DNA from 2 places in the Comamonas sp. 14P8.1.4 genome. Region 2 is predicted to be linked to the other one. Evidence: predicted binding sites of a transcription regulator. Region 2 holds the regulator's gene; the other holds the start of a gene.

Region 1 (15,775 bases), 590 kb from region 2:
CGATGGGGCCAATCAGGCTGCCGCGCCCGCCCACGGCCGTCCACACGGCCATTTCAATCGAGCTGGCAGCGGACATCTCCACCGGGTTGATGATGCCCACCTGCGGCACATAGAGTGCGCCCGCCACACCGCACATCATGGCGCTGATGACCCAGATGGTCAGCTTGTACGGCAGCGGCGCATAACCCGAAAACATGACGCGCGACTCTGCATCGCGAATGGCCTGCAGCACGCGGCCAAACTTGCTGCGTACCAGCCAGCGCGCCAGCAAAAAGAAGCCCAGCAGCGTGCAGCCGGTGATGACAAACAGCGCCATACGCATCTCTTGCGTAGCCAGCGGCATGCCCAGAATCTGTTTGAAATCCGTAAAGCCGTTGTTGCCACCAAAGCCGGTTTCATTGCGAAAAAACAGCAGCATGGCCGCGTAGGTCAGTGCCTGCGTGATGATGGAAAAGTACACGCCCTTGATGCGCGAGCGAAAGGCAAACCAGCCAAACACAAAGGCCACGATGCCTGGCACCGCAAAGATCAGGATGAAGGTGGCGGCAAAGCTGTCCGACAACTTCCAGAACCACGGCAACGTCTTCCAGTCCAAAAACACCATGAAGGCGGGCAAGGCATCAGGGCCTGCAGCTTCGCGGCTCAGGTACATGCCCATCACATAGCCGCCCAGCGCAAAGAACAGGCCATGGCCCAGACTCAAAATGCCCGTGTAGCCCCAGATCAAATCCATGGCCAGCGCGCAGATGGCAAAGCACATGATCTTGCCCAGCAGCCGCACCCCGTAGTCCGACAGGTGCAGCACGCTGCCCTCAGGCACCCATAAATTGAGCAACGGCGCGAGCGCACACACCACAACCAGCGCCACCATGAAGGCGGACCAGCCCACCTTGGTCAACAGCGGTTTGCGCCGGGGCAACTCCACGGGCACGAACACATTCGATTTCAATACAGAACTAGTCATTGCTGTGATCCTTCACAGAGCGTGTGCAAAGCCCGCTTTCGCCAGAGACAGCGAGCAAGGGCCGCCCCGCAGCGAGGCTGTTGCCCCCTTTCCCGCGCAGCGAGAGAAAGGGGAAGCGGGGAAGCGGGGAAGCGGGGAAGCGGCGAAGCCGCACAGGGGATTGCTTCATGGTCATTCCGCACTGCGGCCTTTCATTGCGAAGATGCCCTGAGGACGCTTCTGGATGAAAGCAATGATGAACACCAGCACGGCAATCTTGGCCAGCACCGCACCCGTCCAGCCTTCGAGGAACTTGTTGAGAATGCCCAGCCCCAGCGCGGCATAGACTGTGCCTGCCAGTTGACCCACGCCGCCCAGCACTACCACCATGAACGAATCCACGATGTAGCTTTGCCCCAGGTCCGGCCCCACATTGCCCACCTGACTCAGCGCGCAACCCGCCAGACCGGCAATGCCGCTGCCCAAAGCAAAGGCCATGGTGTCCACGCGTGCTGTGTTCACCCCCATGCAGGAGGCCATCGGGCGGTTTTGCGTGACGCCGCGCACAAACAGCCCCATGCGGGTCTTGGCAATGATGTAGGCCACCCCCGCCAGCACCGCCAAGGCAAAGGCGATGATGATCACGCGGTTCCACGGCAGCATCAAATTGGGCAGCACCTGCAGGCCACCGCTCATCCACACGGGGTTTTCCACCGCCACGTTCTGCGCACCAAACGTGGTGCGCACCAGCTGCATCAGCACCAAGCTAATGCCCCAGGTGGCCAGCAACGTCTCCAGCGGGCGACCGTAGAGAAAGCGTAGCACGCCGCGCTCCATGATCGCGCCCACCAAGGCAGATGCCATGAACGACACCGGCACCGCCGCCAGCAAATACCAGTTGAAGTAATTGGGCAGATAGTTGCGAAACAGGCCTTGCACCACAAAGGTGGCGTAGGCACCAATCATCATCAGCTCGCCGTGGGCCATGTTGATAACACCCATCAGCCCATAGGTGATGGCCAGGCCCAATGCCACCAGCAGCAAGATGGATCCCAGGCTGATGCCCGTAAAAGCCACACCCAGCCGCTCCCCCCAGGCCAGCTTGTCGCGCACTTCGGCCAGCGCACGCTTGAGCGCGGCTTGCACTTTCTCGTCAGATTCTTGGCTCAGCTGTTCATTGAGCAGCAAGCGCGTCGCGGGCGTGGCGCGCTGCGCCAGTTGCTGCGCGGCGGTGATGCGCGCGGGAGCGTCTGCGCTGCCCAGCAGGGCGGCCGCTTTGGCCATCTCCAGCTCGGTCTTCACCGCTGCATTCGTTTCTTGGGCCAGCGCTTTTTCCAGCAGCGGCAAGCGCTCTGCGCTGGCGCCCTGAAGCATGGCCTTGGCGGCTTCCAGCCGTTCGGCATCATCGCCCACCAGCAAGTACAAAGCGGCTTGTGCCTGGGCAATTTCACGGCGCATGCGGTTGTTGGTGCTGGCATCTTCTGCACCTTCAGGCAAAGCCGTGGCTTGGCCGGTGACCGGGTCCATCGCCTCAGCACCACGCACAATAAAAGCGCGCTCTGCGGTGTATTGCACCTCACCGTCGCGCAGCGCATTCAAAAAGTCAGCCACGCGGGCTGCTTCGCCTGTGGCCACTGCCGCTTGTATCGCGGCAATGCGGCTGTTGTTATCGCCATCGGCCATGGCCAGCGCCTGTTCGGCCGTTAAGGCCTGGGCAGCGGGCTGCCAGCACAGGGCGCTAGCGGCCAGCACCGCCCCCAACCAGGGCCTGCATCGGAGCAAGAAAGGTGAAAACATAAGCATCCCATCAACAAAAAGCCCGTCACTCCGGACGGGCCCTTGCAACAAAGGTTCCGGTACTGGCCCAACCGTTGCAACTGTTGTGCCAGCTCCCCCTTGCTTTACTTTTTCTCGGGCTCGTCCTTTTTCTTGTCGTTGCCTTCGATGTAGGGGCTCCAGGGCTGCGCCTTGATGGGGCCCTTGGTCTTCCAGACCACGTCAAACTGGCCGTCGGCCTTGATTTCGCCAATCAGCACGGGTTTGTGCAGGTGATGGTTCTTGGGGTCCATGGTCAGCGTAAAGCCGCTGGGTGCTTTGAAGGTTTGGCCAGCCATCGCCGCAATGACCTTGTCAGACTCCAGGGACTTGGCCTTTTCCACCGCCTGCTTCCACATGTGAATGCCCACGTAAGTGGCTTCCATCGGGTCGTTGGTCAAAGGCTTGGTGGACTGGCCGGGCAGGTTCTTGGCCTTGGCGTAGGCGCTCCACTGCTTGATCCAGGCGTCGTTCGTCGGGTTCTTCACGCTCATGAAGTAGTTCCACGATGCCAGGTGACCCACCAGCGGCTTGGGATCTAGGCCACGCAGCTCTTCCTCCCCCACCGAGAAAGCCACAACAGGCACATCGGTCGCCTTGATGCCGGCGTTGCCCAGCTCTTTGTAGAACGGCACGTTGGAGTCGCCATTGATGGTGGAGACCACTGCCGTCTTGCCACCGGCGGCGAACTTCTTGATGTCAGCCACGATGGTCTGGTAGTCGCTGTGGCCGAACGGTGTGTAGGCTTCCATGATGTCCTTGTCGGCCACACCCTTGGCCTTCAAGAAGGCACGCAGGATTTTGTTGGCCGTGCGGGGGTAGACATAGTCAGTGCCCAGCAGCACCCAGCGCTTGGCCGATCCACCGTCTTCACCCATCAGGTATTCCACCGCAGGAATCGCCTGCTGGTTGGGTGCAGCGCCGGTGTAGAACACGTTCTTGGACAGCTCTTCCCCTTCGTACTGCACAGGGTAGAACAGCAGCGCATTGGTTTCTTCATAGACCGGCAGCACCGACTTGCGGCACACCGAAGTCCAGCAGCCAAAAGTGACTGCTACCTTGTCCTGGCTGACCAGCTGCTTGGCCTTTTCCGCCGCCAGCGGCCAGTTGGAGGCTGTGTCAATCACCACGGGCTCGAGCTTCTTGCCCAGCACGCCGCCCTTGGCGTTGATCTCTTCGATCGTCATCAGCGCCATGTCTTTGAGCGCGGTTTCCGAAATGGCCATGGTGCCCGACAGCGCGTGCAGCACGCCCACCTTGATGGTGTCCGCCGCGTGGACCGACATGCCGGCAAAGCCCAGACTGGCCACAGCAGCTGTGGCAGCCAAAGTCTTCAGAGTAAAACGGCGCTGAATCATGAAAAGTGCTCCTCAAAGGACGGATTGAACGTGCCCGCCATGGGGAAAGTTGCGGCGGTGTCACCAGCCCAATGCAAGCCATGTGCCACTTTTTCGACAGGCATCCGAAATCACCACAAAGGTGCAGCAAACAACGATGAACGGCACGGGCGCACCGTTTTAGCCGCGCAACGCCCCAAAGCGTTCAGCGGCTGCTGCTGCGATGCAGTCCGGCAGCACCAAAACAAGGCGCAGCGCTTGCACCACAGCCAGCACTGGCACGTCTCTTGCAATCCCACACCGGCATACAGCGCGCTGACCCAGCAACACCCTTGGACTGAACCCCGCGCGGCCTGATTGAGGAAACGAATATGGAATTAACTCCGCGCGAGAAAGACAAGCTGCTGATCTTTACCGCCGCCCTGCTGGCCGAGCGCCGCAAGGCCCGTGGACTGAAGCTGAACTACCCCGAAGCCGTGGCCCTGATCAGCGCCTTTGTGATGGAAGGTGCGCGCGACGGAAAAACCGTGGCCCAGCTGATGAGCGAAGGCCGCACCGTGCTGACGCGCGACGACGTGATGGACGGCGTGCCCGAGATGATTCCCGACATCCAGATGGAAGCCACCTTCCCTGACGGCACCAAGCTGGTGACCGTGCACGAACCGATTATTTGATTGCAAGCCTTTTTGGCCTCCAGCCCTTATTTCACCTGCGCTTACAGCTATGAAAACCAAGAAACTGATCGCCACTTCCGTTGCCACTGTGGCCACCCTGCCCCTGTCTGCCCTGGCCCATGTAGGCACTGATGGCGGTGGCCACCACAACTTTCTGGACAGCCTGACCCACGCCTTTGCCCACCCCTTTGGTGGCACCGACCACCTGGCCGCCATGCTGGCCGTGGGCGCGTGGAGCGCACTGGCGTTCAAGTCTTCGGGCAAGCAATGGACGGCACCGGCCGCCTTTGTGGCCTTGCTGGTCGCAGGTTGCCTGGCGGGCTTCGCCGGCCTGCAAGTGCCTGCCGTGGAACCCATGATTGCTGCCTCTGTATTGGTGCTGGGCCTGCTGGTGATGGCACAGCAAAAAATGGCCATGGGCGCCGCCGCAGGCTTGGCCGGTGTGTTTGCCTTCTTCCACGGTGCTGCGCACGGCCAGGAGCTGGCGGCCAACACCTTGCCCACCGCCTTGGCCGCCGTCATCGGCATGGCAGCAGGTTCTGCCCTGCTGCACCTCAGCGGCATGGTGCTGGGCCACCAAGTGATGCAACGCCACGCCGTGCTGGCCAAGCTGGCCGGTGGCGTGACCGCCGCATTGGGTGCGTTCATGCTGACCCGGCTGGCTTGATATGCCCCCCCTGAGTCGCTACGCGCCTTCCCCCTCTAGGGGGACGACAGCCTCGCTGCGGGGCGGCCCTTGCTCGCTGCCTCTGCGTTTGCGTCGTGCAATGCCCCATGTAGTGCGCTTTGGCATATGCAGAGGCACCACCCAAGGAGATATGAAATGATCCCCGGAGAAATCTTGGTCGACGAGGGTGCACACGTGCTCAACCCCGGCCGTCCCTGCGTCACCGTATTGGTGAAAAACGCCAGCGACCGCCCGATCCAGGTCGGCTCGCACTACCACTTTGCCGAAACCAACGCCGGACTGGAATTTGACCGCCAGACTGCCCACGGCAAGCGCCTGAACATTGCCAGCGGCATGGCCGTGCGCTTTGAGCCCGGTCAGCAGCGCACGGTAGAGCTGGTCGACATTGGCGGCGATCGAAAAATCTACGGCTTTCGCGGCCTAGTACAGGGGAACTTGTGATGGCTCAGATGGACAAACGCGCCTACGCAGAGACCTTTGGCCCCACCGTGGGTGACCGTGTGCGGCTGGCCGATACCGATCTCATCATCGAGGTGGAAAAAGACTTCACGCTGGCCGCTGGCGGCTATGGTGAGGAAGTGAAGTTTGGCGGCGGCAAGACCATTCGCGATGGCATGGCGCAAAGCCAACGCAGCCGCGAACAAGGGGCGATGGATACGGTGCTGACCAACGCGCTGATCGTTGACCACTGGGGCATCGTCAAAGCCGATATTGGCTTGAAAGACGGCCGCATTGCCGCCATCGGTAAAGCCGGCAACCCCGACACCCAACCGGGCGTGGACATTATCATTGGCCCGGGCACCGAGATCATTAGCTGCGAAGGCAATATCGTCACCGCAGGCGGCATCGACACCCACATCCACTTCATCGCGCCTCAGCAGATTGAAGAAGCGCTCACCAGTGGCGTGACCACCATGATTGGCGGCGGCACCGGACCGGCCACCGGCACCTTTGCCACCACCTGCACGCCCGGCCCCTGGAATATGGAGCGCATGCTGCAAGCGGCTGATGCCTTCCCGATGAACTTGGGATTTTTGGGCAAAGGTAATGCCAGCCTGCCGCATGGTTTGCATGAGCAAATCAGTGCCGGCGCCATTGGCCTGAAGCTGCACGAGGACTGGGGCAGCACGCCAGCGGCCATCAGCAACTGCCTGGATGTGGCCGAAGAGACCGACACACAGGTGGCCATCCACACCGACACATTGAACGAATCCGGCTTTGTGGAAGATACAGTGGCCGCTTTCAAAGGCCGCACCATCCATACCTTCCACACCGAAGGCGCGGGCGGCGGCCACGCGCCCGACATTCTGAAAGTGGTGGGTGAAGCCAATGTGCTGCCGTCCTCCACCAACCCTACACGCCCCTACACCATCAACACGCTCGATGAGCACGTCGACATGCTGATGGTCTGCCACCACCTGGATGCGGGCATTGCCGAGGATTTGGCCTTTGCCGAAAGTCGCATCCGCAAGGAAACGATTGCGGCCGAAGACATCCTGCATGACATTGGCGCGATCAGCATGTTCAGCTCCGACAGCCAGGCCATGGGCCGTGTCGGCGAGGTGATTTTGCGCACCTGGCAGACAGCACACAAGATGAAGCAGCAGCGCGGGCCATTGCAGGGCGACGGCGCGCGCAACGACAACTTCCGCGTCCAGCGCTACATCGCCAAGTACACCATCAACCCCGCGATTGCCCACGGCATCAGCCATGAAGTGGGTAGCTTGGAAGTGGGCAAGTGGGCGGATATCGTGATCTGGAAGCCCGCGTTCTTTGGCGTGAAGCCCGCGTGCATCTTGAAAGGCGGCTTTATCGCCATGGCGGCCATGGGCGACCCGAATGCGTCCATCCCCACGCCGCAGCCCGTGCACTACCGGCCCATGTTCGGTGCATTTGGTGGTGCGATTGCCAAGACCTCACTCACCTTTGTGTCGCAAGCGGGTCTGGCTGCCGGCATTGGCCTGCGCTTTGGTCTGCACAAGACGCTGTCGGCCGTCAAAGGTATTCGCGGTGTGCAAAAGCAGCACATGATTCACAACGATCTGGCGCCACGCATGGAAGTGGATGCCCAGACCTACGCCGTGCGCGCCAATGGTGACTTGCTGACCTGCGAGCCCGCCACCAGCTTGCCGATGGCGCAGCGCTACTTTTTGTTCTGAAGATGCGCCTTGTGGGTGTTGAACCAAGCCAGCCAGTCCCCTGCCTCAATCACGGGGCAGTGGGTGACTGCGGTGGGCAAGGCTTCATAGACCAGCACGGCCAGCATCTGGGTGCTGCCACCGGTGAGCGCCACGGGCACGGTCAGGATGCGCTTGGTGTATTCGCCCGTGTCTTGCGGCCAGATGCCTTCGTAGCCGTCCAGCACCTGCTCCAAAGCGGCATCCAGCGGGTACACCTCGGCCAGCACCTGCTGCGTGCCTTGCAGGCTCAGCCCCGGGTACCAGCCCATGTCGTACAGGGTGCCAACCAAGGTGGTGCGACCTGTGATCCCCCTGCCATCACGCAGACGCGCGATGTCATTGACACCACCGGCACGCAGCGTGCCATACACAGCCACATGGCTGGCGCCACAAGGCTGCCAGCCGGTGACCACCGACGAAGAATGTGCAAAAGGGGTTGACATGTCTGTCATGCTAACAAGTGAACGAAAACGTGTGGAATGCACGATTCGCGCCAGCTTCCAGCTCCCTTTTTGAAAGTAGAACCGCTTATGTTGACCGTCAACAAACTCCTTCCCCAAGGCCAGGGCCTGGCCCGTGTGCTGCTGCAGCGCGCTGCCACCGTGGAGCTGGACTGGGATGTGCGCCAGAAATCGCGCTTTGCCGCCACCGACAGCCAGGGCCGCGAACTGGCCATCTTTTTGCCCCGTGGCCAGGCCGTGCGCGGCGGTGACGTCCTGGTGGCTGAAGACGGCACCATGATCCGCGCCATTGCCGCACCGCAACGCGTGCTGCACATCACCGCCTGTGCCGCGCACGGCACGGCGTTTGATTTGATGCGTGCGGCCTACCACCTGGGCAACCGCCATGTGCCGATAGAGCTGCAGCCCGATCACCTGAAGATCGAGCCCGACCATGTGCTGGCCGACATGCTGCGCAGCATGCACATGACCGTGGTGGAGGCCGATCTGCCGTTTGAGCCTGAAGGCGGCGCTTATGGCGGCCACGTGACCAATGACGGCCACAGTCACCATCACCACGGAAACAGCCATGCCCACGCCCATGACCATGGGCACGACCATGGTAGCTGTGGGCATAGCCATGATCACGATCACCACGACCACCCCCATTGCGGGCATGACCACCACAAGGGCTGCTGCGGATGAGTTGGTTGTATTTAATTGCTGCGGGCCTGTGCGAGATCTTCTACGCCGCGGCCATGCCCCGCACCGAAGGCTTTACCAAGCTGTGGCCGAGCCTGTTTTGTGGCGCCTTCATTGCGGCCAGCATGTATTTGCTGTCGCTGGCCACGCGCACCATTCCCGTAGGAACAGCGTATGCGGTCTGGGTGGGCATTGGTGCGGTTGGCACCGCCGTCTACGGCATGCTGATGCTGGATGAAGACCGCAGCGTGGCCCGCATGGCCTGCTTCGGACTGATCATCATGGGCATTGTCGGCCTGAAGTTTTTGAGCCTGCGTGCGGAGTAAGCCGATGACTGCGCCCGCACTGCACCTGTCGTCCAGCAGCTTTCTGCAGCTGATGTGGCTGGCTTCACCAGCCTTGCCCATCGGCGGTTTTTCCTACTCAGAAGGGCTTGAATCCGCCGTCAATGCTGCGCTGGTAGCTACCGAATCTGAAGCTTCCGAGTGGCTGAACACGCAGTTGCACCTGACACAGTCACGCGGTGACATGGCGGCCATTGCCCAGGCCATGCCAGCATGGTCCAGCAATGACTGCTGCCGTTTGGCTGCACTGAATGACTGGGTGCGCTGCACGCGTGAAAGCAGCGAACTGCGGCTGCAAACCGAGCAGATGGGCCGCTCCCTCATGGAGTGGCTGAAAAACCGCCATGCCGACGACGCCCAGGCGCTCGAGCGCATCCACTGGCTGGCCGCACAAGATGCGAGCTACCCGCTGGCGTTTGCCCTGGCCGCACACCTCACGGGGGCCAGCGCACGCGATGCCCTGCTGGCCTACACCTTTGGCTGGGCCGAAAACATGGTGCAGGCCGCCATCAAGGCCGTGCCGCTCGGGCAAAGCGCGGGGCAACGCATTCTGGCGCGGCTGACCACAGGCATTCCCCAGGCCGTAGAACACGCCCTGGCGCTGCCCGATGCGCAGCGTCAGGCCTTCTCTCCCATGCTGGCCATTTTGTCGGCCCGGCATGAACACCAATACTCACGCCTTTTCAGATCATGAGCACTGCACTGCATCACATCCCCCACCGCACCAAGAAACTGCCCCCCTTGCGCGTGGGCATTGGCGGGCCTGTTGGCTCGGGCAAAACCACCATTTTGGAAATGCTGTGCAAAGCCATGCGCGACAAATGGGACCTGGTGGCCATCACCAATGACATCTACACCAAGGAAGACCAGCGCCTGCTGACCATCAGCGGCGCCTTGCCGCCCGAGCGCATCATGGGCGTGGAAACCGGTGGCTGCCCGCATACGGCCATTCGCGAAGATGCCTCGATCAACCTGGAAGCGATTGACCGCATGCTCAAAGACTTCCCCAACGCCGACATCATCTTCATTGAATCCGGCGGAGACAACCTGGCCGCCACCTTCAGCCCCGAGCTGAGTGACTTGACGATTTACGTGATCGACGTGGCCGCCGGTGAAAAAATTCCGCGCAAAGGTGGCCCAGGCATCACCAAGAGCGATCTGTTTGTCATCAACAAAACCGACCTGGCCCCGCACGTGGGCGCCAACCTGGACATCATGCGCAGCGACACCATCCAGCAGCGCACCACGTCCAAGGGGCTCAAGCCGTTTGTGATGACCAACCTCAAAACCCTGGAGGGTCTGGACGAGGTCATCGCCATCATTGAAAAACAAGGCTTGCTGGTGGCCGGCTAAATGGCGTGACTCCCAGCAGTACCAACGGCACTCAGGCACACTGGGTGCCGTTTTGCTTTGGAGCGCTTGCCCATGTCACGCTTTACCTCTCGCCTGCTTTGGATGGTTGCCAGCGCATTCGTGATCTGGAGTGCGGTGGTTGCTGCCGCCATGGTCAGCCAGCTGGCCGATGCCGCAGATCGCCTGCATGCTGGTGCAGGCCAGCCGGTGTTTTGGTGCCTGATCGGCTTGCTGATCGCCACCGTGGTGCTGCCCACCGTATGGCTGCTGCGCATGCCTGCGGCACTGCGCTGGCCTGCGCTGGCAGATGCACAGGCCGTGCAAGACTACCAGCAGCACCTGCGTCTGCATCTGGCCCGCAACCCACGCTTGGCAGACGTGGCCCTGGCCAGCGAGGACGATGTGCACCACGCACTGGCCCAATTGCGCACCGCCGCAGAGCAGGAAACCCGCCGCACCGCCACTGCTGTGCTGACCAGCACGGCACTGCTGCAAAACGGGCGCCTGGACGGCTTGGTGGTACTGGTCAGCCAGATTCAGCTGGTGTGGCGCATTGCACGCATCTATGGCCTGCGCCCCTCACTGCGGCAAATGACCTATCTGTATGGCAATGTGGGCGCCAGCGTGCTGGTGGCCAGCAGCATCGATGATGTGGACTTTGCCGAGCTGACGGCGCCCATTGTGCAATCGGCCACACCGGCCGCCATGGGCAGCATTCCCGGGCTGGGGGGCATGGGTCAGTTGCTGACCAACAGCCTGGCCAGTGGAGCTGCCAATGCCTTTTTGACCCTGCGTGTGGGCTTGATTGCCGATGCCTACTGCGCGCCTGAACAATCGCCGCAGCGCCAGGCCATCAAGCACAGCGCCACCCACCGGGCCGCACAATTGCTGGGCAGCATTGTCAAAGACTGCGGCAGCCACATCACACAGGCGGTGTATGGCCGCATCAAGCACAGCATTGTGAGCACGGCCCAATCGGCGGCCGACAGCGTCAAGCAGGCCGGCCGCAGCGTCAGTGATGCCACGCAATCGGCCTACCAAGCCACGGCACAAGGGTTGAACCAGGCAGTAGCGCAAGTGCGTGGAAGCACAGCATCTGCCACGCAGCGACTGCAGCAGTCGCTGCAACCCAAAGACAAACCTTGAGTGTTTCAGTCTTTTTTTGCCTCTAACCCTTACCCATCAAGCGCCTTCAGCTCTCTTTTTAAAATTCTTGATGAGATCGCTTGTAGGGATGGCCACCTGGCTCTAGCATGGTCCGCATGCAGCACCTTCCTACGACAACCACCACTGCCGCGCTGGCAGCCCTGCTCTGGCTGGCGCTCCTCTCCCCCCCCAGCCACGCGCAGGTTTACCGCTGCGGCAGCAGCTACAGCAGCCAGCCCTGCCCAGGCGGAAGCACCATTGCGCTAGAGGCGGCCACAGGCGCCTCCGCCACGACCGCAGACACGGACCTCACCAAGACGCGCCAGCGCAAACACGCACGGAGCCAGGAAGAGCGCGACGCCAGAGCCTGGGAGCGCACCGAGCGTGAACTGGACAAGGCGCAAGCCAACACCCCGCCACAGCGCCAGGCCGGCAAGAACCGCGCGGAGTGCGAGGCGACCAGCCGACGCATTCAAAAGATCGACGAACTGGCGCGCAAAGGCGGTAGCGCACAGAAGATGGAAAAACTGCGCGAAGAGCGCCAGAGCGCCCGAGACAGGCAATTCAGCGCGGGCTGCTAACGCCACGCCAACACCCCCTCAGCATTCTTCGCAGGATTGCTGCGCTGCGGCACACAACCGCAATCAGCGCAATGGCACAACAACGCTGTGCGGTGGCCCACACCGCCGTGGCTGCCAGCTGTCAGCTGTCAAGCCAGCGAGGTGCATGCCGCCCAAGGCCAAGCCTAGAGCAGCTCCAGCACCTTCTCTGGCGGGCGGCACAGCGCTGCGCCCTTGGGGGTGACCACAATCGGGCGATTCAGCAGCGCCGGGTGCTGTGCCACGGCCAGCAAGATCTGCGCATCGCTGACGCTGGGGTTGTCCAGCCCCAGCTCCTTGTAGGCCGCTTCCTTGGTACGCAGCAGTTCGCGCACGGGCACGCCCAAGTGGGCCACCAGCTCCGCCAGTTCTGCGGCGGTCAGCGGCGTGGCGATGTAGTCCACGATATTCGGTTCAATCCCGCGCGCGCGCAGAATCTCCAAAGCGCCGCGCGAGTTGCTGCAGCGGTTGTTGTGAAAGATGGTGATGTCGCTCATAAGCCGCAAGTTTAGGCGCTGCGCGCCGCTTTCCAGCCGCCCAGGCCCAAGGCCAGCCAGCCCAGCATCAAGCAGCTTCCGCCCCAAGGAACGAGGGGACGCAAAGCCTCCACGCCCGTGAAGGTGCGCAGATAAATCAGGCCACTGAACAGCAGCACGCCCAGCACCCACAAACCGCCTGCAGCGCACAGCCAGCGGTTACCCAGCCCCTTGAGCGCTGCAATGCCCAACCCCAGCAGGGTCAGTGCATGGAACATTTGCTGCTGCACCGCCATCTGCAGCGTGCCACGCGTGGCTTCACGCACGGCAGCATCGGCGATAAAGCCCAAGCCATGCGATGCATACGCGGCCATGCCAACGCCCGTCATACCCAAAAACGCGGCCATAGGAATCCAAAATTTACGCATCAGAAAGCGTGTCCTTTCACAGTGGGAGCCCCAAGTGGGGCGACCGCCTCGGTCATGCCGCACGCAGGCTCCGGCGCATGTCCCGCAGTGCGGTGTCAATCATTTCTTCGAGCGTCGGGTGGTAGTAAGGCAGCTCCAGCATGCGCTCGACCGTTTCTTCACGCTGGATGGCCCAGGCCAGCTGGTGCGCCAGATGCTCACCCGCCGCGCACATCAGGCTGGCGCCCAGCAAACGCCCCGTGCCAGGCTCTGCATAGATGCGCACCATGTGCTGATGATGCGCGGCCCCCATGAGTTTGGAGCGGCCGCTGTCGGTGCCACGCACCGTACCAATGATGGCACCCTGGGGCAGCTGGTCAAAACGCAGTCCCACCTCGGCCAGATCAGGGTCGCTGAACACGATGGACATGGGCACGGTCCGGTGGCGGGGGGCCAGTTGTGCCCATGGCCCATCCCCCAGCGCCAGCAAGGCCTGCTGTGCTGCCAGCGTGCCTTCATGCCCAGCTTCATGCATCAGGCTGCGCCCGGCCGCTGCATCGCCAGCCAAAAACACCATGCTGCCTGCGCAGCGCAGCTGCCCCGCTTCCATCTGCGGACGACCCTGGGCATCCAGCTGCACACCGGCCTGAGCGATCTCCAGCCCTTGCAAGCGGGGCACACGCCCCAAGGCAGCCAGCAGATATTGCGCCTGGTGCTCCAGATCCCCGGCTTGCAGCCGCACGGTGCCGCCCTCCGCCCTCGACACAGTCATCTGCCGCGCACCCAGCGCCAGCGGCAACTGCTGCGAAAAATAATGCTGGGCAACGGCTGCCACTTCCGGGTCTGACAGCTTGGCCAGCACCGCAGAACGCCCTGCCCCCACCACACGCACACCCAGGCGCGACAAGGCCACCCCCATCTCCAGCCCAATGGCGCCCAGCCCCATGACTGCCACGCTGCGCGGCAGCTCGGGCAGGTAAAACAGCTCGTCGGTCGTAATCAGCGCATCACCCAGGCTGGCCTGCAAATCGGCAGGTTTGACCGCCTGCGAGCCCGTGGCCACCACAAAAGCCCGTGCCTTGACCTGGCGTCCGTCATCCAGCGCCAAGGTATCGGGGGCGATAAAGCGTGCGCTGGCGTGCAGCAAATCATCGCCGCCCAGCTTACTCACCTGCCGCACATTGCCTTGCACCAGCTGGTCACGTACGGCCAACGCTTCTTGCCACAGCTGCTGCGGCGTGGTGTGGCCTGCAGGCAGCTGCGCCACACCACCGGCAGGCAACAGACTTTGCAGCGTGCTCCAACGTTGGCCGGCATGCAGCACCGCCTTGGAGGGCATGCACCCCACGCGTGCGCACAAAGTGCCCAAAGGGCCGTGATCGATCATCACCGTACGCGCGCCCGCTCGGCGCGCTGTGCTGAACGCGTGCATGCCTGCTGTACCAGCGCCGATGACGGCGACATCCACTTCAACCACCAAGGCCGTCATACGCGCCCCTTTGCAAATAGTGACCCCATGCTGGGGCACCGGGTTGTTACTTGGCGGCAACCGCCTTGTCCAAGGTCTGCGGCTGCGTTTCCTGGCACTGCCCGGCTTCGGTCCAACGCAGGGCTTGAACACTGGCCTGCAGATCCTGCGCCCAGGTACGCCGGTCGCGCCCATTGGCTTTTTGCGCAGCACCATAGTGCACCACCGCCACCAGATGATCGGTAGCAATGGTGCGCCACAGGCTGCGCAACATGGCTTCGTCCAGATACGCCTCGCAGGGCACCAGCGAGACCTGCCCCGTGCGCGCATCCACAAAAGTCATGGCCACGGGTTGCACGGGCACATCGGCATCAATCGCAGCCTGCAGCATATTGCCGTGAAAAGGCAGCAACTCCCGCCCGGAACCCACAGTGCTTTCAGGAAAAACCGCCAGGATGTCGCCTTGCGCCAGCGCAGCCTCCATGGCCTGCACGGTGCGCTGTGTGTCACGGCGCGAGCTGCGCTGCACAAACAGCGTGCCTGCCGCACGCGCCAGGTGGCCCACCAGCGGCCAGCGGGCAATTTCAGCCTTGGAGATGAAGCGGCAGTGCTGCGCCGCATGCAGGGTGGGAATATCCAGCCATGACTGGTGATTGGCCACCTGCAGCACAGGCCCCTGCATCAGGGGCTGGCCTTCAACGCGCAAGGTAATACCCGCCGTAGCCAAGAATTCACGGGCCCAGCGCTCCACCATGCGGTGCTGGCTGGCGCCATCGAGCTGGTTGAACCCATGGCGCGCCAGATGCACCCCTTTGAGGGAATGCCACACCATCTGCGCCAAGCGCCGCATTGCACGCCAAGTTCCCGCCATCAGGCCCATCCTCCCTTGCAATTACGTTGATATCTCCCAGGCAGCCAACCGCAGCCGCACGGTCAGGCGCGCGCGAACGCCACGTGGCCATTCACCAGCGTCCATTGCACGCGGGCGGGCAGCTCATAGCCGTTGAACGGTGTGCACTTGCCTTGGCTGACCAGCTCTGATGCGCCCACTGTCCAGGCGGCTTGTGGGTTGACCACACACAGATCCGCCGCACCGCCTTCGACCAATTGGCCCAGGCTGGCCTGCAGGGTACCCAGTGATGCGCCCAGCAAGCGTGCAGGCGCAGCAGTCACCACTTCCAGCGCACGCGCCAAAGACACGTT
Region 2 (15,775 bases):
GCTATTGGTTGGCCCCGAAGGTGGCACCATGAAGCTGAGCTACGGCGCCGCGCACATTCAGGTCATCAGCCACCAAGCGCCCTTGGCGCAGGCGCTGTGGGGCAAGTGTGAGGGGGATGAGGTGGTACTGCAGATGGGGGCGGAGCGCCAGCAGTGGGAAGTGCTGCGGGTGGAATAGGCTGCCAAGCGCTGCCACGGAGTCGCTCCATCGTTGCGCCTGCGCGCGCTTTTTGGCCCAACCTGTTGTGCTGCAAAGCAGCATGCCGTATTTCGATTACTGCAAGCCAAATTGGCATCTGGCGCTTATCTAGCAAGCGCTGGTAGCTCTTTATTTTGAATCTGTATTGCCCCAATGTTGCCGCAATGTGCTGCAATGGTCTTGGTCTTCCATGGCGGTCGTGTGCACCACGCCGTCACTGTCTTGCGGTGCAGCAATCACACGATCGCCCGTTGGAGCAATGGCTCCCCCTTCAGGTAGCCATGTGGGCATAGCGCACCCATGGTGATGGCGGTATTCCAATGCTGGCGGGCAGCAGCAGCAGCATCAGCGGCAGCATTTATGGCGGCTACAGCCAAGGCGGGGCCGCTGGTGCGCAGATGCTGGATGGCACCACCAGTGATGGCGCTGTGGGCCAAGGTGGGCGGGTGTACAACAACCAAGTCACGCTGGTGGGCGAGAACCTCTCCATTGCTGGCAGTGTTTATGGCGGCTGGAGTGTGAATGGGGATGGCAGCATCAACACCGACCGCAGTTTTTACAGCGGCAATACGCTGGTGCTCGATGGCTTCAAGGGTACGGTGCAAGGCATTTACCACTTTGACCGCTACAGCTGGGTGCTGCCAAAAAACGTGGTCAACCAGGATGTGCTGGTGCGCGTGCAAAACGCGGTGGATGTGCAGGGCACGCAGCACACGGTGGCGATGGTCAGCGATGGCAAGCGGCTGTACACGGGCGATACCGTGACCTTGATTGACAAGGCCACGGGCACGCCCACGCTGACCACGGCGCAAATCCAACAAGGCCTGCTGCTGACGTATGACGCCAGCCTGGCGGTGCGCAACGATGGCGCCTTGGTGCTGACCATTGACAAGGCGCCCCAGCCAGCCATAACAAAGCCTTCTTGGAAGGCAGCGCGGCCGCCATGGCTGCAGTGGGCGGTGGCGCCGACATGGTCAGCAGCGATGCCATGGGCGCCGCACGGCAAAGTGCCGGTGCAGCGGGTGCGACCGGTGGTGCAGGCGGCATGTTTGTGGCCACCGGGGGCGGCAGCAGCCGCTACCACACGGGCTCGCATGTGGATGTGCGCGACATCAGCTTGGCGCTGGGCGTGGCCAAGAACCTCGCGCTGTCCACGGGCAGCCTGATGCTGGGGGCGTTTGCCGAATACGGCCAAAGCCGCTATGACAGCTACAACGACTTTGCCGCCAGTGGCGTGGTGCGTGGCCAAGGCAACACCCATTACAGCGGCTTGGGCTTGATGCTGCACATGGGTGGCCTGGGGCAGCCAGCCGGCGTTGTGGCGGGTCAGGCCGCAGGCCCTAGGGGTGCCGTGGTTGAGCCTGCGGGGGCGTTTGTGGAAGCGGCCTTGCGGGCCGGGCGCAGCAGCAACCGCTATGACAGCGCTGATATGGTGGACGCCGCAGGCGTGCGCGGGCGCTATACCTCGCATGCCAACTATGTCAGCGCCATGGCCGGTGGTGGCTATGTGTGGCAGCTGGACGCCCAGCAGGCGCTACAAGCCTATGGCCGCTACACCTGGGGCAAGCTGGGCAGTGACCAGGTGTGGATTGGCGCTGATGCCTTGACCCTGGGTGCGGTGCTTAGCGCCCGCCTGCGCCTGGGTGCGCGCTACAGCTACACCACTGCCAGCCAGATGACGCCGTATGTGGGCCTGGCCTGGGAGCGTGAATTCCGGGGCGCTGCCACCGGCAAGGCCTACGACATGGCGATTGAAGCGCCTTCGCTGCGCGGCAGCACCGCCGTGCTGGAGCTGGGCGTGCGCCTGCAGCCCTCAGCCCGTTACCGCAGTCTGGCGCTGGATGTGGGCGTGCAGGGCTACGCCGGCAAGCGCGAGGGCGTGGCCGCCTCGGCCAAAGTACTCTACGCGTTTTAAGGTGCGGCCGGGCGAAGGTCAAGGCTGCTCCGGCACAGCGTTCGTAAAAAAAGGCACCTTGCGGTGCCTTTGTTGTTGTGTCAGTCTAATAAGCCACTATCGCTTACTGCATAAGCGTTTGTAGCTATGACTTTGGTTTAAGCTTGGCCGGCTTTGACCTTCAAACGCCATGCGTGCAGCAGCGGCTCGGTGTAGCCCGAAGGCTGTTGCACGCCCTTGAACACCAGGTCCAGCGCAGCTTGCATGGCAGCGCCGTTGGGGTGGGCGGCCAAGCTCTTGTAGGCAGCGTCACCAGCGTTTTGCTGGTCCACCACCTTGGCCATGCGGGCAAAGGTGTCGCGCACCTGCTGCTCGGAGACAACGCCGTGCAGCAGCCAGTTGGCAATGTGCTGGCTGGAGATACGCAGCGTGGCGCGGTCTTCCATCAGGCCCACGTTGTGGATGTCGGGCACCTTGGAGCAGCCGACGCCCTGGTCCACCCAGCGCACCACATAGCCCAAGATACCTTGCACGTTGTTGTCCAGCTCTTGCTGCTTTTCCGCGTCGGTCCACTTGGGGTCCTTGGCCACGGGGATTTGCAGCAGGTCGGCCAGGATGTTGGCGCGCTCGGTGTCGGCGCTGGTTTTTTCCAGCTCTTTTTGCACGTCGGCCACGTTCACCTGGTGGTAGTGCAGGGCGTGCAGCGTGGCGCCAGTGGGCGATGGTACCCAGGCGGTGTTGGCACCGGCCTTGGGGTGGCCAATTTTTTGCTCCAGCATGGCTTTCATCAGGTCGGGCATGGCCCACATGCCCTTGCCGATTTGGGCGCGGCCGCGCAGGCCCATGGTCAGGCCGACCAGCACATTGCTCTTTTCATAGGCTTGCAGCCAGGCGCTGGTCTTCATGTCGCCCTTGCGCACCATGGGGCCCGCTTGCATGGCGGTGTGCATTTCGTCGCCGGTGCGGTCCAGGAAGCCGGTGTTGATGAAGGCTACGCGCGCAGGGGCTGCTGCAATGGCGGCCTTCAGGTTCACGCTGGTGCGGCGCTCTTCGTCCATGATGCCCAGCTTGACGGTGTTGTCCTTCATGCCCAGCACTTGTTCGACACGACCAAACAGCTCGTTGGCAAAAGCCACTTCAGCGGGGCCGTGCATCTTGGGCTTGACGATGTAGACGCTGCCGGTGCGGCTGTTCTTGATGCCGTTAGCACCCAGACCCTTCAGGTCATGGATGGCGATGGTGGTGGTGACCATGGCGTCCAGAATGCCTTCGGGAATCTCTTTGCCTTCTGCGCCCCAGAGGATGGCGGGGTTGGTCATCAGGTGGCCCACATTGCGCACAAACATCAGCGAGCGGCCATGCAGCTTCACGGGCTGGCCTTGTGCTGCACCCGCGCCGGTGTAGACGCGGTCACCGTTGAGGCCGCGCGTGACGGTCTTGCCGCCCTTGTCGAAGGACTCGGTCAGTGTGCCCTTCAAAATGCCCAGCCAGTTGCTGTAGCCCAGCACTTTGTCTTCAGCGTCCACGGCGGCCACGGAGTCTTCCAGGTCCAGGATGGTGGACACAGCAGCTTCCACCACCACATCGGCCACGCCTGCGGCATCGGTCTGGCCGATGGGGGTGGCTTTGTTGATGATGATGTCGATGTGCAGGCCGTTGTTGATCAGCAGCACCGAGGTGGGTGCGGCTGCATCACCTTGGAAGCCGACGAACTTGGCGGCGTCTTTCAGCCCGGTCTTGCTGCCGTCCTTGAGGGTGACGGCCAGCTGGCCGCCTTCGACTTTGTAGCCGGTGGAATCTGCGTGCGAGCCAGCGGCCAGCGGTGCAGCTTGGTCGAGGAAGTTGCGCGCAAACGCAATGACCTTGGCGCCGCGCACGGGGTTGTAGCCCTTGCCTTTTTCGGCGCCGCCGTCTTCGCTGATGGCATCGGTGCCGTACAGCGCGTCATACAGGCTGCCCCAGCGGGCGTTGGCGGCATTCAGCGCGTAGCGGGCGTTCAGGATGGGCACCACCAGCTGGGGGCCGGCCATGGTGGCCAGTTCGGCATCCACGTTCTCGGTCGTGGCCTTGGCGCCAGCGGGCTGCTCCACCAGGTAGCCGATCTGTGTCAGAAACTTTTGGTAGGCCGCCATGTCGGCGATGGGGCCGGGGTGGGCCTTGTGCCAGGTGTCCAGCTCGGTCTGCAGGCGGTCGCGTTCGGCCAGCAGGGCGGCGTTCTTGGGGGCCAGGTCGGCCACCAGGGCGTCAAACCCTTTCCAGAACGTGGCGGCATCCACGCCAGTGCCCGGCAGCACTTGTTCGTTGATGAAAGTGTGCAGTTCGTTGGCAACTTGCAGGCCGTGGACTTGGGTGCGTGCGGTCATGGTGGGAACCCCTTGGAACATTGAAAAACCGTGGCTCCGCCAATGTGGAGCCTTGGGCTCACTGTATTCCAAAGATATGGGTTAATAAATTGGGCAAAAAGCTCAAAACTGATGACTTTTACGCAAAAGTGGGCAACACTTGCAAGGCGAGGTGGTTGTCACGTTGGTAAAGAAAACATAGCTGGAAGCGCTTGCTACATAAGCGCTAGAGGATAATTTCATGCATAAAGTATTTGTGCCATGGACAAACTGAAAGCCTTTGAGTCTTTTGTCTCCGTTGCCACCAAGGGCAGCTTGACGGCGGCCGCCAAGGCCGAGGGGGTGGCGCCGGCCATCATGGGGCGCCGGTTGGATGCGCTGGAGGAACACCTGGGCGTCAAGCTGATGGTGCGCACCACACGGCGCATCAGCCTGACGCACGAGGGCAGCGCCTTTCTGGAGGACTGCCAACGCCTGTTGGCCGATGTGTCTAACGCCGAAGCCAGTGTCTCTGCCGGGGGGGTGAAAGCCACCGGCCATCTGCGGCTGACGGCGCCTGCCGGGTTTGGCCGCCGCCATGTGGCCCCGCTGGTGCCGCTGTTTCATGATTTGCACCGGGAAGTCACCATCTCGCTGAACCTGAGCGACCGGGTGGCCGACTTGGCGGGCGAGGGCTATGACTGCGCGGTGCGCGTGGGCGATCTGCCGGATTCCTCCCTCATCAGCGTGCGCATGGCCGACAACCGGCGCCTGTGTGTGGCCACGCCCGGCTATCTGCAAAACCACGGCACACCCAAACACCCATCCGAGCTGGCGCAGCACCGCTGCCTGACTTTGTCGAGCGATGCTTCGCAGACCCGGGGCTGGGCATTCCGTCTGCCCAGCCGCGACGGCGGCACGGAGGTGGTGCACTTCAAGCCCACCGGGCCGCTGGACTGTTCGGACGGCCAGGTGCTGCACGACTGGTGCCTGGGTGGCTGGGGCATTGCCTGGCGCAGCACCTGGGAGGTGGAGGCCGAGATTGCCGCGGGCCGTCTGGTCGAGGTGCTGGCAGACTTTGCTGCGCCGCCCAACGGTATTTATCTGGTGTTCCCCCAGCGCAAGCACATGACTTTGCGGCTACGCTTGTGGATGGATTACCTCAAGGGCCAATATGAGCGCCCTGAGTTTTGGAGCAAAGGGATAGAGCGATGACCCTGGAAGCAATTCTGGCCAGCCTGCACCTGCTGGCCATCCTGACCCTGGTGGTGTTTCTCTCCAGCGAAGCCGCGCTGTGCCGCGCCGAATGGATGAATGAGGCCGTGGTGCGCCGCCTGGCCAAGCTGGACTTGATCTATGGGGTGGCGGCCCTGGTGCTGCTGCTCACCGGGATTGCGCGCATCGTCTGGGGGGCCAAGGGGCTGACCTGGTATGTCTCGCAGCCCTTGTTCCACCTGAAGATGCTGCTATTTTTTGTGACAGCGCTGCTGTCGCTGCGGCCAACCTTCGCCATCCGCAAGTGGGTGAAGACGCTGAATGTGGCGGGCACGCTGCCAGCGGCGGAATCGGTGCGCTGGGTGCGCAAATGGATCATGGTGCAGGCGCACGTGATTCCGGTGATTGCTGTGATTGCCGTGTTCTGGGCGCGCGGGATGTAAGGCCTCAGCGGCGCAGATAGCTTTTGTGCCCGCTGTCGCTGAGGCAGTAGCGCCCACCGCGCGGGCCGGTGCAGACCGCGCCGCTGCGGCAACTGCAGTCAGCACTGGCTGCTGGTGGGGTCTGGGGCAGCAGGCGCTGCGGTGTACTGGTGCCAGGGGCGGCGCACAATTTGCGCGAAGCGCTGATGGAGCCGTTGCGGCAGACAAATTGGCCATCCAGGCAATAGTCCACACCACCTTTGCGGCCCGAACAGGGCGTATTGGCCGCATGCGCGCTGGCCCCCATGCCCAGCAGGCACAGCAAGGCCGCGCCGATCCACATCCTGGTGTGCACACCCATCTCCCGTGTATTTTTCTGAGGCCAGAGTGTGCCGGATTCCAGTGCTTACGCAGGTTGTGGGCTGCGCACGTAAAATCGCCCGATGCTTTCTGTCAAACAAGAATTGCTCGCAGCGCTGGCTGCGCAGCTCGAAACCCTTTCGCCTGGCGCTGGCGCACGCGCTGCGTTCGAAAACCCCAAAGTGGCAGCCCATGGCGATTTCGCTTGTACGGCAGCCATGCAGCTGGCCAAGCCCCTGAAGGCCAACCCCCGTGCACTGGGGGAGCAGCTTAAAGCGTCTTTGGAGGCTACAGCCGCCTTCCAGCAATGGGTGGATGCTATCGAAATTGCAGGCCCAGGCTTCCTCAACATCCGCCTCAAGCCCGCTGCCAAGCAGCAGATCGTGCGCGAAGTGCTGGCGCAGGCCGAGAAGTTCGGCTACCAGGCCGACCGTGGTGAAAACATTCTGGTCGAGTTCGTCTCCGCCAACCCCACCGGTCCCCTGCACGTGGGCCACGGCCGCCAGGCGGCGATTGGTGATGCCATCAGCAACCTGTACGCCACCCAAGGCTGGAAGGTGCACCGCGAGTTCTATTACAACGACGCGGGCGCGCAGATCGACACGCTGACCAAGTCCACCCAGCTGCGTGCCAAGGGCTTCAAGCCCGGTGACGAGTGCTGGCCCACCGACAGCGAAAACCCGCTGGCCAAGAATTTCTACAACGGTGACTACATTGCCGACATCGCCAACGCGTTCCTGGCCAAGGAAAGCATCAAGGCCGATGACCGCGAGTTCACCGCCAATGGCGATGTGGAAGATTACGAAAACATTCGTAACTTTGCCGTGGCCTACCTGCGCAACGAGCAGGACAAGGACTTGCAGGCATTCAACCTGAAGTTCGACGAGTACTACCTGGAGTCCAGCCTCTACACCAACGGCTATGTGGCCGACACGGTGGAGCGCCTGATCGCCAGCGGCTACACCTACGAACAAGACGGCGCGCTGTGGCTCAAGTCCACCGAATTCGGTGACGACAAGGACCGCGTGATGCGCAAGTCCGACGGCCACTACACCTACTTCCTGCCCGATGTGGCCTATCACATCCAGAAGTTCAAGCGTGGCTACGGCAAGGTGGTGAACATTCAGGGCACCGACCACCACGGCACCATTGCCCGCGTGCGTGCGGGCCTGCAGGCGGCCAATGTGGGCATTCCCCAAGGCTACCCTGACTACGTGCTGCACACCATGGTGCGCGTGGTGCGCAACGGCGAAGAGGTGAAGATCAGCAAGCGTGCGGGGTCGTACGTGACGCTGCGTGACCTGATCGAGTGGACCAGCAAGGATGCCGTGCGCTTCTTCCTGTTGAGCCGCAAGCCCGATACCGAGTACACCTTCGACGTGGACCTGGCTGTGGCGCAGAACAACGACAACCCCGTGTACTACGTGCAGTACGCCCACGCCCGTATCCAGTCGGTGCTGCGCAGCTGGCAAGAAGCCGGTGGTGCCGGTGTGCCTGCACTCCAGAATGTGGACTTGTCCGCGCTGGAAGGCCCACAGGCCCAGGCGCTGATGCTGCTGCTGGCCAAGTACCCAGAGATGCTGAGTGCGGCTGCGGCCGGCAATGCGCCGCATGACGTCACTTTCTACCTGCGTGATTTGGCTTCCGCCTACCACAGCTACTACGATGCCGAGCGTATCTTGGTGGACGACGAAGCCGTGAAGCTGGCGCGTCTGGCGCTGGTCGCCGCGACAGCGCAGGTGCTGCACAATGGCTTGGCCGTGCTGGGTGTGAGCGCACCCGAGCGCATGTAACTGAAACAACAAGCAACGTGACAGGCGGTTTTATGGGTAAGCAGCAGCGTGGTGGCACCATCTTGGGGCTCATCATTGGTTTGATCTTGGGCCTGGGCATTGCGCTGGGGGTGGCGGTCTACGTCACCAAGGTGCCGGTGCCTTTCGTCAACAAGGGGGAGCCGCGCAACACGGAGGCCACCGAGAGCGAGCGCAACCGCAACTGGGACCCCAACTCACCCCTGTATGGCGGCACGCCTGGGCGTACCCAGCAGCCGCCTGCTGCAGCGCCTGCGCCGGATGCTCCCGTAGCCGCACCGACCCCGGTGGACCCTGTGGCCAAGCCGCCAGCGGCATCGGCCGATCCGCTGGGTGACCTGGCCAAGGCGCAGGTCAAGGCATCGGAGGCCAAAGCCGCCGCAGAGGCCAAGGCCTCGGCGGCGGCTGCCGCCAGTGCCGATGGCTTCAGCTACTTTGTGCAGGCCGGTGCTTTCCGCACCCAGGGCGATGCCGATGCACAGCGCGCCAAGCTGGCGATGCTGGGCTGGGAGGCGCGCATCAGCGAGCGTGAGCAAAATGGCCGTCCGGTGTTCCGCGTGCGCGTGGGGCCGTTCTCCAAGCGTGGCGATGCTGAACAGCTCAAGCAAAAGCTCGATGGCGCGGGTGTCGATTCCGCACTGGTCCGCGTGCAGCAATGAACTTTTTGAGCCCGCGTGGCTCATACCCCGCATATTTCGATAAGGAGTCCTTTTGATGCAACGCCGCCAGTTCTCTTTGGCCGCCGCTACGGCCGCCACCTCCATGGCTTTTGGTGCCAGCTCTGCCCTGGCGCAGCAAGCTGCTCCCAAGGAAGGCAAGGAATACCTGCGCTTGTCCAAGCCCGCGCCCACCGACGCGCCCGCCGGCAAGGTCGAAGTGGTGGAGTTCTTCTGGTACAGCTGCCCCCACTGCAACGCGTTTGAACCCACGTTTGCCGCCTGGAAGCAAAAAGCGCCTGCCAATGTGGTGGTGCACCGCGTGCCCGTCGCCTTCAACGCCAGCTTTGTGCCGCAGCAAAAGCTGTACTACGCACTGCAGGCCATGGACAACTTTGATGCCATGCACGTGAAGGTGTTCCACGCCATCCACGTGGAGCGCAACAAGCTGGCCAAGGACGAGGACATCTTCAACTGGGTGGCCAAGCAGGGTGTGGACGTGAACAAGTTCAAGGAGGTCTACAGCTCCTTCAACGTGTCCAGCCAGATCCGCAAGGCTGCTGCACTGCAGCAGGCGTATGACGTGGAGGGCGTGCCTTCCATGGGCGTGGCCGGCAAGTTCTATACCGACGGCCCCCGCGCAGGCAGCATGCCCAATGTGCTGAATGTGGTGGAGTTCCTGGTGGCGCAAAGCGCCAAGGCTTAAAGGTGGCCCCGTGAGGGGCTGCACTTCGACAAAGCCCGCCTTGCGCGGGCTTTTTTCATGGTTTGCGGGCTTGCGTGACTACAATGTGACGCAAGAAACGTGCCCTGCCCATGACATCTAAACTCATCACCTGCTTTCTGTTGACAGCTCTCTCGGGGGCTTTTGGTGTTGCGCATGCTGAACGCGCAGACCGCGACAAGCCCATGAACATTGAAGCGGATGCTTTGCGCCACGATGAGCTCAAGCAGACCAGTGTGTTCACCGGCAACGTGGTGATGACCAAGGGCACCATTGTTTTGCGTGGTGCGCAGCTGGATGTGCGTCAGGATGCGCAGGGCTACCAGCACGGGGTGGTCAAGGCCGAACCGGGCAAGCGTGCCTACTTTCGGCAGAAACGCGATACCGCCCCCGGCGCCCCCGACGAAGTCGTCGAAGGCGAGGGCGAGATCATTGAATACAACGGCCAGACCGACGATGTGAAGCTGATTCGCCGTGGCCAGCTGCGCCGTTATACCGGCGGCAAGCTCAGCGATGACATCATGGGCAGCGTCATCACCTATAACAACCTGACCGACGTGTTCACGGTGGATGGTGAGAAGCGCAGCAGCGAGCCTTCGTCGGCCCCTGCTGGCTCGGGCGGCCGTGTGCGCGCTATTTTGGCGCCCAAGGCCAGCGCACCGGCGCAGCCATCAACGGCCCCAGCGCAGCCTTTGCAGCCTTCGGGTGAACTGAATTTGCAAGGAAAGTAATGGCTGAGCATTCCCAAGATACGGCGGCATCCAGCAAGCTGGAAGCGCGCCATCTGGCCAAGTCCTATGGCAGCCGCAAGGTGGTCAAAGACGTGTCCATGACCGTGCAAAAAGGCGAAGTGGTTGGGCTGCTGGGCCCTAATGGCGCCGGCAAGACCACCTCGTTTTACATGATTGTGGGGCTGGTGCGCAGCGATGGCGGTGATGTGTTCATCGATGGCCAGTCGGTGGGTGGCATGCCCATTCACCAGCGCTCACGTCTGGGGCTGTCGTACCTGCCGCAAGAAGCCTCCATCTTCCGCAAGCTGAATGTGGAAGACAACGTGCGCGCCGTGCTGGAGCTGCAAAAGGATGCAGCGGGCAAGCCGCTGGGCAAGGATGAGATTGAGCAGCAGCTCACCACCTTGCTGCAAGAGCTGCGTGTGGACCACCTGCGCAAGTCGCCGTCGCTGGCGCTGTCCGGTGGTGAACGCCGCCGGGTGGAAATTGCCCGTGCGCTGGCGACCAACCCACGCTTCATCTTGCTGGATGAGCCGTTTGCCGGTATCGACCCCATCGCGGTGATCGAGATTCAGCGCATCATCGGTTTCCTCAAAGAGCGCGGCATCGGTGTGCTGATTACCGATCACAACGTGCGCGAAACACTGGGTATCTGTGACCATGCGTTCATCATCAGTGATGGCACAGTGCTGGCGCAGGGAACGCCGCAGGAGATTGTCGAGAACCCGGATGTGCGCCGGGTTTACCTCGGCGAACATTTCCGGATGTAGTCCTCTCCAGCGGTCCTAAAAAACAACAAAGGTCGAGAGAGCAAAAGAGGGGGTACAGCGTTGAAGCCAGGTTTGTCACTGCGGGTCTCACAGCATTTGGCGTTGACACCGCAACTGCAGCAATCCATTCGTCTCCTGCAGCTATCGACGCTGGAGCTTTCTCAAGAGGTCGAGCACATGCTCGACGACAACCCTTTCCTTGAACTGTCTACCGAGGATGCGCCGCGCGAAGAGTTTGGCGTGGACAGTGCAGACACCGCATCGGAATACGATGCCCATGCGGCGGAAGATGCACACTATTCAGTAGCGGACAGCGCAAGCACCACAGGCGCTGAAGGCCAAAAAGAGCAAGATTTTTCTGCTGCCGAAAGCGATGTGCCCAGCGACTGGGAGGGCGATGGCAGCGTGGACATGTCGTCTTTCGATGACGGCGAATGGGGTAGCGAAGCCCCGGCGCGTGGCAACCGCAACGACGATGACGATGCCCCTACCGCCCTGGAGTTGGCGGGCACCCATGAATCGTTGACCGATCATTTGCTGCAGCAGTCTCTGTCGCTGCGCCTTTCGGAGCTGGATCGGTACGCGCTGCGCTTTCTGATCGAAAACCTCAACGACGACGGTTATCTGGAAGACTCGCTGGAAGAGCTTGCCGTGGGGCTGGCAGGCAGCGAGGACCTCGAGCAGCTGGAAGAGCTGGTGCACCGCTTTACCGTGGCGCTGCGCCTGCTGCAATCGCTGGAGCCCGTGGGTGTGGGGGCGCGTAATCTGTCCGAATGCCTGCGCCTGCAGCTGCTCAACCAGCAACACCAGGGCGACGACAGCGAGCTGGTGGCGCAGGCGCTGCTGCTGTGTGCCCAGCCACTGGAAATGCTGGCCCGCCGCGATGTGCGCAAACTCATGCAAGCCTGCGGTCTGCCTGAAGCCAAGGTGCGTGCAGCGCTGGCCGTCATTGCGCGGCTGGAGCCCAAGCCCGGGCGCCGCTTTGTGGATGTGGAGCGCCACGTGATCGTGCCCGACGTCATCGTCAAGAAGGCCAACCGCCGGGGGGCGGACGGGCTGGCGCAGTTCAGCGTACAGCTCAACCCCGATGTCATGCCCCGGCTGCGCGTGCATGAGATTTACGCAGGCGCACTGCGTGGGCACAAGGGCAGTGAGGGCCATGCAGGCCTGCAGCAGCGCCTGCAGGAGGCGCGCTGGTTCATCAAGAACGTGCAACAGCGCTTTGACACGATCTTGCGCGTTTCCAAAGCCATTGTGGAGCGGCAGAAGAACTTCTTCGTGCACGGTGAGCTGGCCATGCGCCCGCTGGTGCTGCGCGACATTGCCGATGAACTGGGACTGCACGAATCCACCATCAGCCGCGTGACCACGGCCAAGTACATGTCCACCCCCCATGGCACGTATGAGCTGAAGTTCTTCTTTGGCTCGGGTCTGGGGACGGAAACCGGAGGCAACGCCTCCAGCACGGCAGTGCGTGCGCTGATCAAGCAGTTTGTATCGGCGGAAAGTGCGAAGAAACCGCTGTCGGACAGTCAGATTGCCGAGATGCTCAAGGAGCAGGGCATTGAGTGCGCGCGCCGCACAGTGGCCAAGTACCGAGAGGCGCTCAAAATTGCACCCGCCAATTTGCGCAAGGCGCTGTAAGCGGGGCTCGCAACCCTTGGCGGCAATGTTGGTTTGTACTCGCTCATGCGTTAATCTTGCGTTCGCCCGATAAAATCGCGCGGCGATCCATCACGAAATGCGCTACCTTTGGGTGGCGCATTTCTTTTTCTTCTCCCGGACTTGTGTTAACCAGTTGAGCGCATGCAGCGCTCGGAGTATCACCATGCAACAACGTCGTCACACCCTGCTGGCCATCGGTGCCGCTGCCCTGGCCGTTTGCGGTGCATTTGCACCTGTGGCCCATGCCGAAGAAAAGCCCAAGGTGGCGCTGGTCATGAAGTCGCTGGCCAATGAGTTCTTCCGCACCATGGAAGACGGTGCCAAGGCCCACAACAAAGAGCACAAGAACTATGTGCTGGTGAGCAACGGCATCAAGAACGAGACCGATACCGCAGCCCAGATCAAGATGGTCGAGCAGATGGTGGCCCAGAAGGCCCAGGCCATCGTGATTGCACCGGCCGACTCCAAGGCCCTGGTGCCTGTGCTCAAGAATGCCGTGGACAAGGGCGTGATCGTGGTGAACATCGACAACCGCCTGGATCCTGAAGCCCTGAAGGAAAAGCACCTGAACATTCCTTTTGTCGGCCCTGATAACCGCCTGGGCGCCAAGATTGTGGGCGAGCGTTTGGCGAAAGAGCTGAAGGCCGGTGACAAGGTCGGCATCATCGAAGGCGTGTCCACCACCACCAATGCGCAGCAGCGCACAGCTGGCTACAAGGACGCCATGGATGCCGCCAAGATGACCATCGTGGGCGTGCAGTCGGGCAATTGGGAAATCGCCAACGGCAACACCGTGGCCGCGGGCATGCTGCGTGAGAACCCCGATCTGAAGGCGCTGCTGGCGGGCAATGATTCGATGGCGCTGGGCGCCGTGGCTGCGGTGAAGGCCGCTGGCAAGGCCGGCAAGGTGCTGGTGGTTGGCTATGACAACATCCAGGCCATCAAGCCCATGCTCAAAGATGGCCGCGTGCTGGCTACGGCAGACCAGTTTGCTGCCAAGCAAGCGGCTTTCGGTATTGATGTGGCGCTGAAGGCCATCCAGGACAAGACCCCTCAGGCGCAGTTGCCTGCTGAAGTCAAGACCGACGTGGTGCTGGTGACCAAGTAAGGCAGCAGGCATGGCATTCCCAACTCCTGCAGACCAAGGCAACGTGGTCATGCACCTGGACGGTCTTGGCAAAGACTACGGCAGCAGCACGGTGCTGGATGGCGTGAGCCTGGATCTGCGTGCGGGCGAGGTACTGGCGCTGACGGGTGAGAATGGCGCAGGCAAAAGCACCTGCTCCAAGATCATGTGCGGCCTGGTGGCAGCCACGCGTGGGCAGATGACGCTCATGGGCCAACCCTTTGCCCCTGTGTCGCGGACCGATGCCGAACGTCAGGGCGTACGCATGGTGCTGCAGGAGCTGGGTTTGGTGAATACGCTGAGCGTGGCAGAAAACCTGCTGCTCGACCGCCTGCCCCGCAAATGGGGCATGGTGGATCGCCGCCGCTTGCACGAGATGGCGCGGGAGCAACTGGCCAAGATGGGGCTGGATCACATTGATCCACGCACCCAGGTGTCCGATCTGGGCATTGGCATGCAGCAGATGGTGGAAATTGCGCGCAATTTGCGTGATGGCAACCGCGTGCTGGTGCTGGACGAGCCGACGGCCATGCTGACGGCCAAGGAAATCGAGCACCTGTTTACCCAGATTGATCTGATGAAGGCGCGTGGTGTGGCACTGGTCTATGTGTCGCACCGCCTGGAAGAGCTGCAGCGTGTGGCCGAGCGTGTGGCCGTGCTGCGCGATGGCCGCCTGGTGGATGTATTGCCCATGCAAGGTCTGTCAGAAGCGACCTTGGTGGAGCGCATGGTGGGCCGTCATGTGGAAACGCTGGATGAAAAGCCCCGCCGTGAAGCGGGCCCCGTGCTGATGCGCGCACAGCATATGTCGCGCGGGGAGGCTGTGAAAGACGTCAGCCTGGAGCTGCACGCTGGCGAAGTGCTGGGTGTGGCGGGTCTGGTGGGCGCAGGCCGTACCGAGCTGCTGCGCTTGCTGTATGGCGCAGACCAGGCCGAGAGTGGCCAGATCGAGTTGACGGGGCAGCATCCCGACCTCACCGCACAGACGGTATCGCCCAACTGGCGCAGCCCCATGCAGGCGGTACGCGCGGGCATCGGACTGATTACCGAAGACCGCAAGGCCCAAGGCCTGTTGTTGCCGCAATCGATCCGCGTGAATACCTCGCTGAGCCATTTGAACGCTGTATCCGGCGGCGGCTGGCTGCACCGTTCGCGTGAGGCACAGCTGGCCAAGCACATGGTGCAGCGCTTGCGTGTGCGCGCCTCCAGCGCCGAACAGTCGGTGGGCACACTCAGCGGTGGTAACCAGCAAAAAGTGATTTTTGCGCGCTGGCTGCACCGGAACTGTCCTGTAGTGCTGTTGGACGAGCCCACGCGCGGCGTCGATGTGGGCGCCCGCGCGGATTTGTATGCCGAGATCAACACCATGACCGACCAAGGCAAGGCGGTGATGGTGGTTTCCAGTGATTTGCGCGAGCTGATGGAGCTGTGTGACCGCATTGCGGTTATGTACCAAGGCCGCATTGTGGCCACCTTTGAGCGTGGCCAATGGAGCCAGCAAGCCCTGCTGGCCGCCGCATTTGGCGATGTGACTGAAGCTGCCGCCACCGTGGCGGTCTGAAAAACAAGATTGACGAGACCCATGTCTTCCACCACCCCAACCTCTACACCGGCCACCGCGCGCAGCCCATGGCGCCAAGAAATGGGCACCTACATTGGCCTGATCGTGGTTTTGATCGCCATGGTGGCGCTGTTCAGCGCGCTGTCGGACTATTTTCTGACCCAGGACACACTGCTGTCGATCGCCAACGAAATCCCCGCTCTGGCGGTGATGGCCGTGGGTATGACTTTTGTGCTGATCATTGCGGGCATTGACCTGTCCGTAGGCTCGGTGCTGGCGCTCAGTGCTGCGGCTGCGGCTGCGGCCATGCTGCAGTGGGA

The links. The regulator sigma-54, encoded in region 2, starts transcription at its own class of promoters, with help from an activator protein. The targets are predictions, from matches to a motif close to TGGCANGNAANCTGCTTT.
Region 1: the regulator sigma-54 is predicted to act here: its motif matches at 4,187-4,204, upstream of urtA (urea ABC transporter substrate-binding protein).

The regions. Positions count from the first base shown of each region.
Region 1 is NZ_JBYOKN010000001.1:595,609-611,383, reverse strand. It holds gene urtC (urea ABC transporter permease subunit UrtC) at 1-964, opposite strand, end outside; gene urtB (urea ABC transporter permease subunit UrtB) at 1,136-2,740, opposite strand; gene urtA (urea ABC transporter substrate-binding protein) at 2,845-4,113, opposite strand; gene AC27VO_RS02775 (urease subunit gamma) at 4,467-4,769, shown strand; gene AC27VO_RS02770 (HupE/UreJ family protein) at 4,819-5,436, shown strand; gene AC27VO_RS02765 (urease subunit beta) at 5,593-5,898, shown strand; gene ureC (urease subunit alpha) at 5,898-7,616, shown strand; gene AC27VO_RS02755 (gamma-glutamylcyclotransferase family protein) at 7,601-8,080, opposite strand; gene ureE (urease accessory protein UreE) at 8,168-8,782, shown strand; gene AC27VO_RS02745 (DMT family transporter) at 8,779-9,105, shown strand; gene AC27VO_RS02740 (urease accessory protein UreF) at 9,110-9,817, shown strand; gene ureG (urease accessory protein UreG) at 9,814-10,476, shown strand; gene AC27VO_RS02730 (DUF697 domain-containing protein) at 10,549-11,622, shown strand; gene AC27VO_RS02725 (hypothetical protein) at 11,739-12,203, shown strand; gene arsC (arsenate reductase (glutaredoxin)) at 12,368-12,718, opposite strand; gene AC27VO_RS02715 (DUF423 domain-containing protein) at 12,730-13,104, opposite strand; gene AC27VO_RS02710 (dihydrolipoyl dehydrogenase) at 13,178-14,593, opposite strand; gene AC27VO_RS02705 (lysophospholipid acyltransferase family protein) at 14,640-15,443, opposite strand; gene AC27VO_RS02700 (dihydroorotase) at 15,506-15,775, opposite strand, start outside.
Region 2 is NZ_JBYOKN010000001.1:4,366-20,140, forward strand. It holds gene AC27VO_RS00035 (GreA/GreB family elongation factor) at 1-178, shown strand, start outside; gene AC27VO_RS00040 (autotransporter outer membrane beta-barrel domain-containing protein) at 1,245-2,114, shown strand; gene AC27VO_RS00045 (malate synthase G) at 2,252-4,456, opposite strand; gene AC27VO_RS00050 (LysR family transcriptional regulator) at 4,697-5,629, shown strand; gene AC27VO_RS00055 (DUF2214 family protein) at 5,626-6,072, shown strand; gene AC27VO_RS00060 (YdcA family protein) at 6,077-6,406, opposite strand; gene argS (arginine--tRNA ligase) at 6,495-8,204, shown strand; gene AC27VO_RS00070 (SPOR domain-containing protein) at 8,237-8,881, shown strand; gene AC27VO_RS00075 (thiol:disulfide interchange protein DsbA/DsbL) at 8,937-9,584, shown strand; gene lptA (lipopolysaccharide transport periplasmic protein LptA) at 9,695-10,333, shown strand; gene lptB (LPS export ABC transporter ATP-binding protein) at 10,333-11,103, shown strand; gene AC27VO_RS00090 (RNA polymerase factor sigma-54) at 11,164-12,747, shown strand; gene AC27VO_RS00095 (sugar ABC transporter substrate-binding protein) at 12,932-13,876, shown strand; gene AC27VO_RS00100 (sugar ABC transporter ATP-binding protein) at 13,887-15,455, shown strand; gene AC27VO_RS00105 (ABC transporter permease) at 15,477-15,775, shown strand, end outside.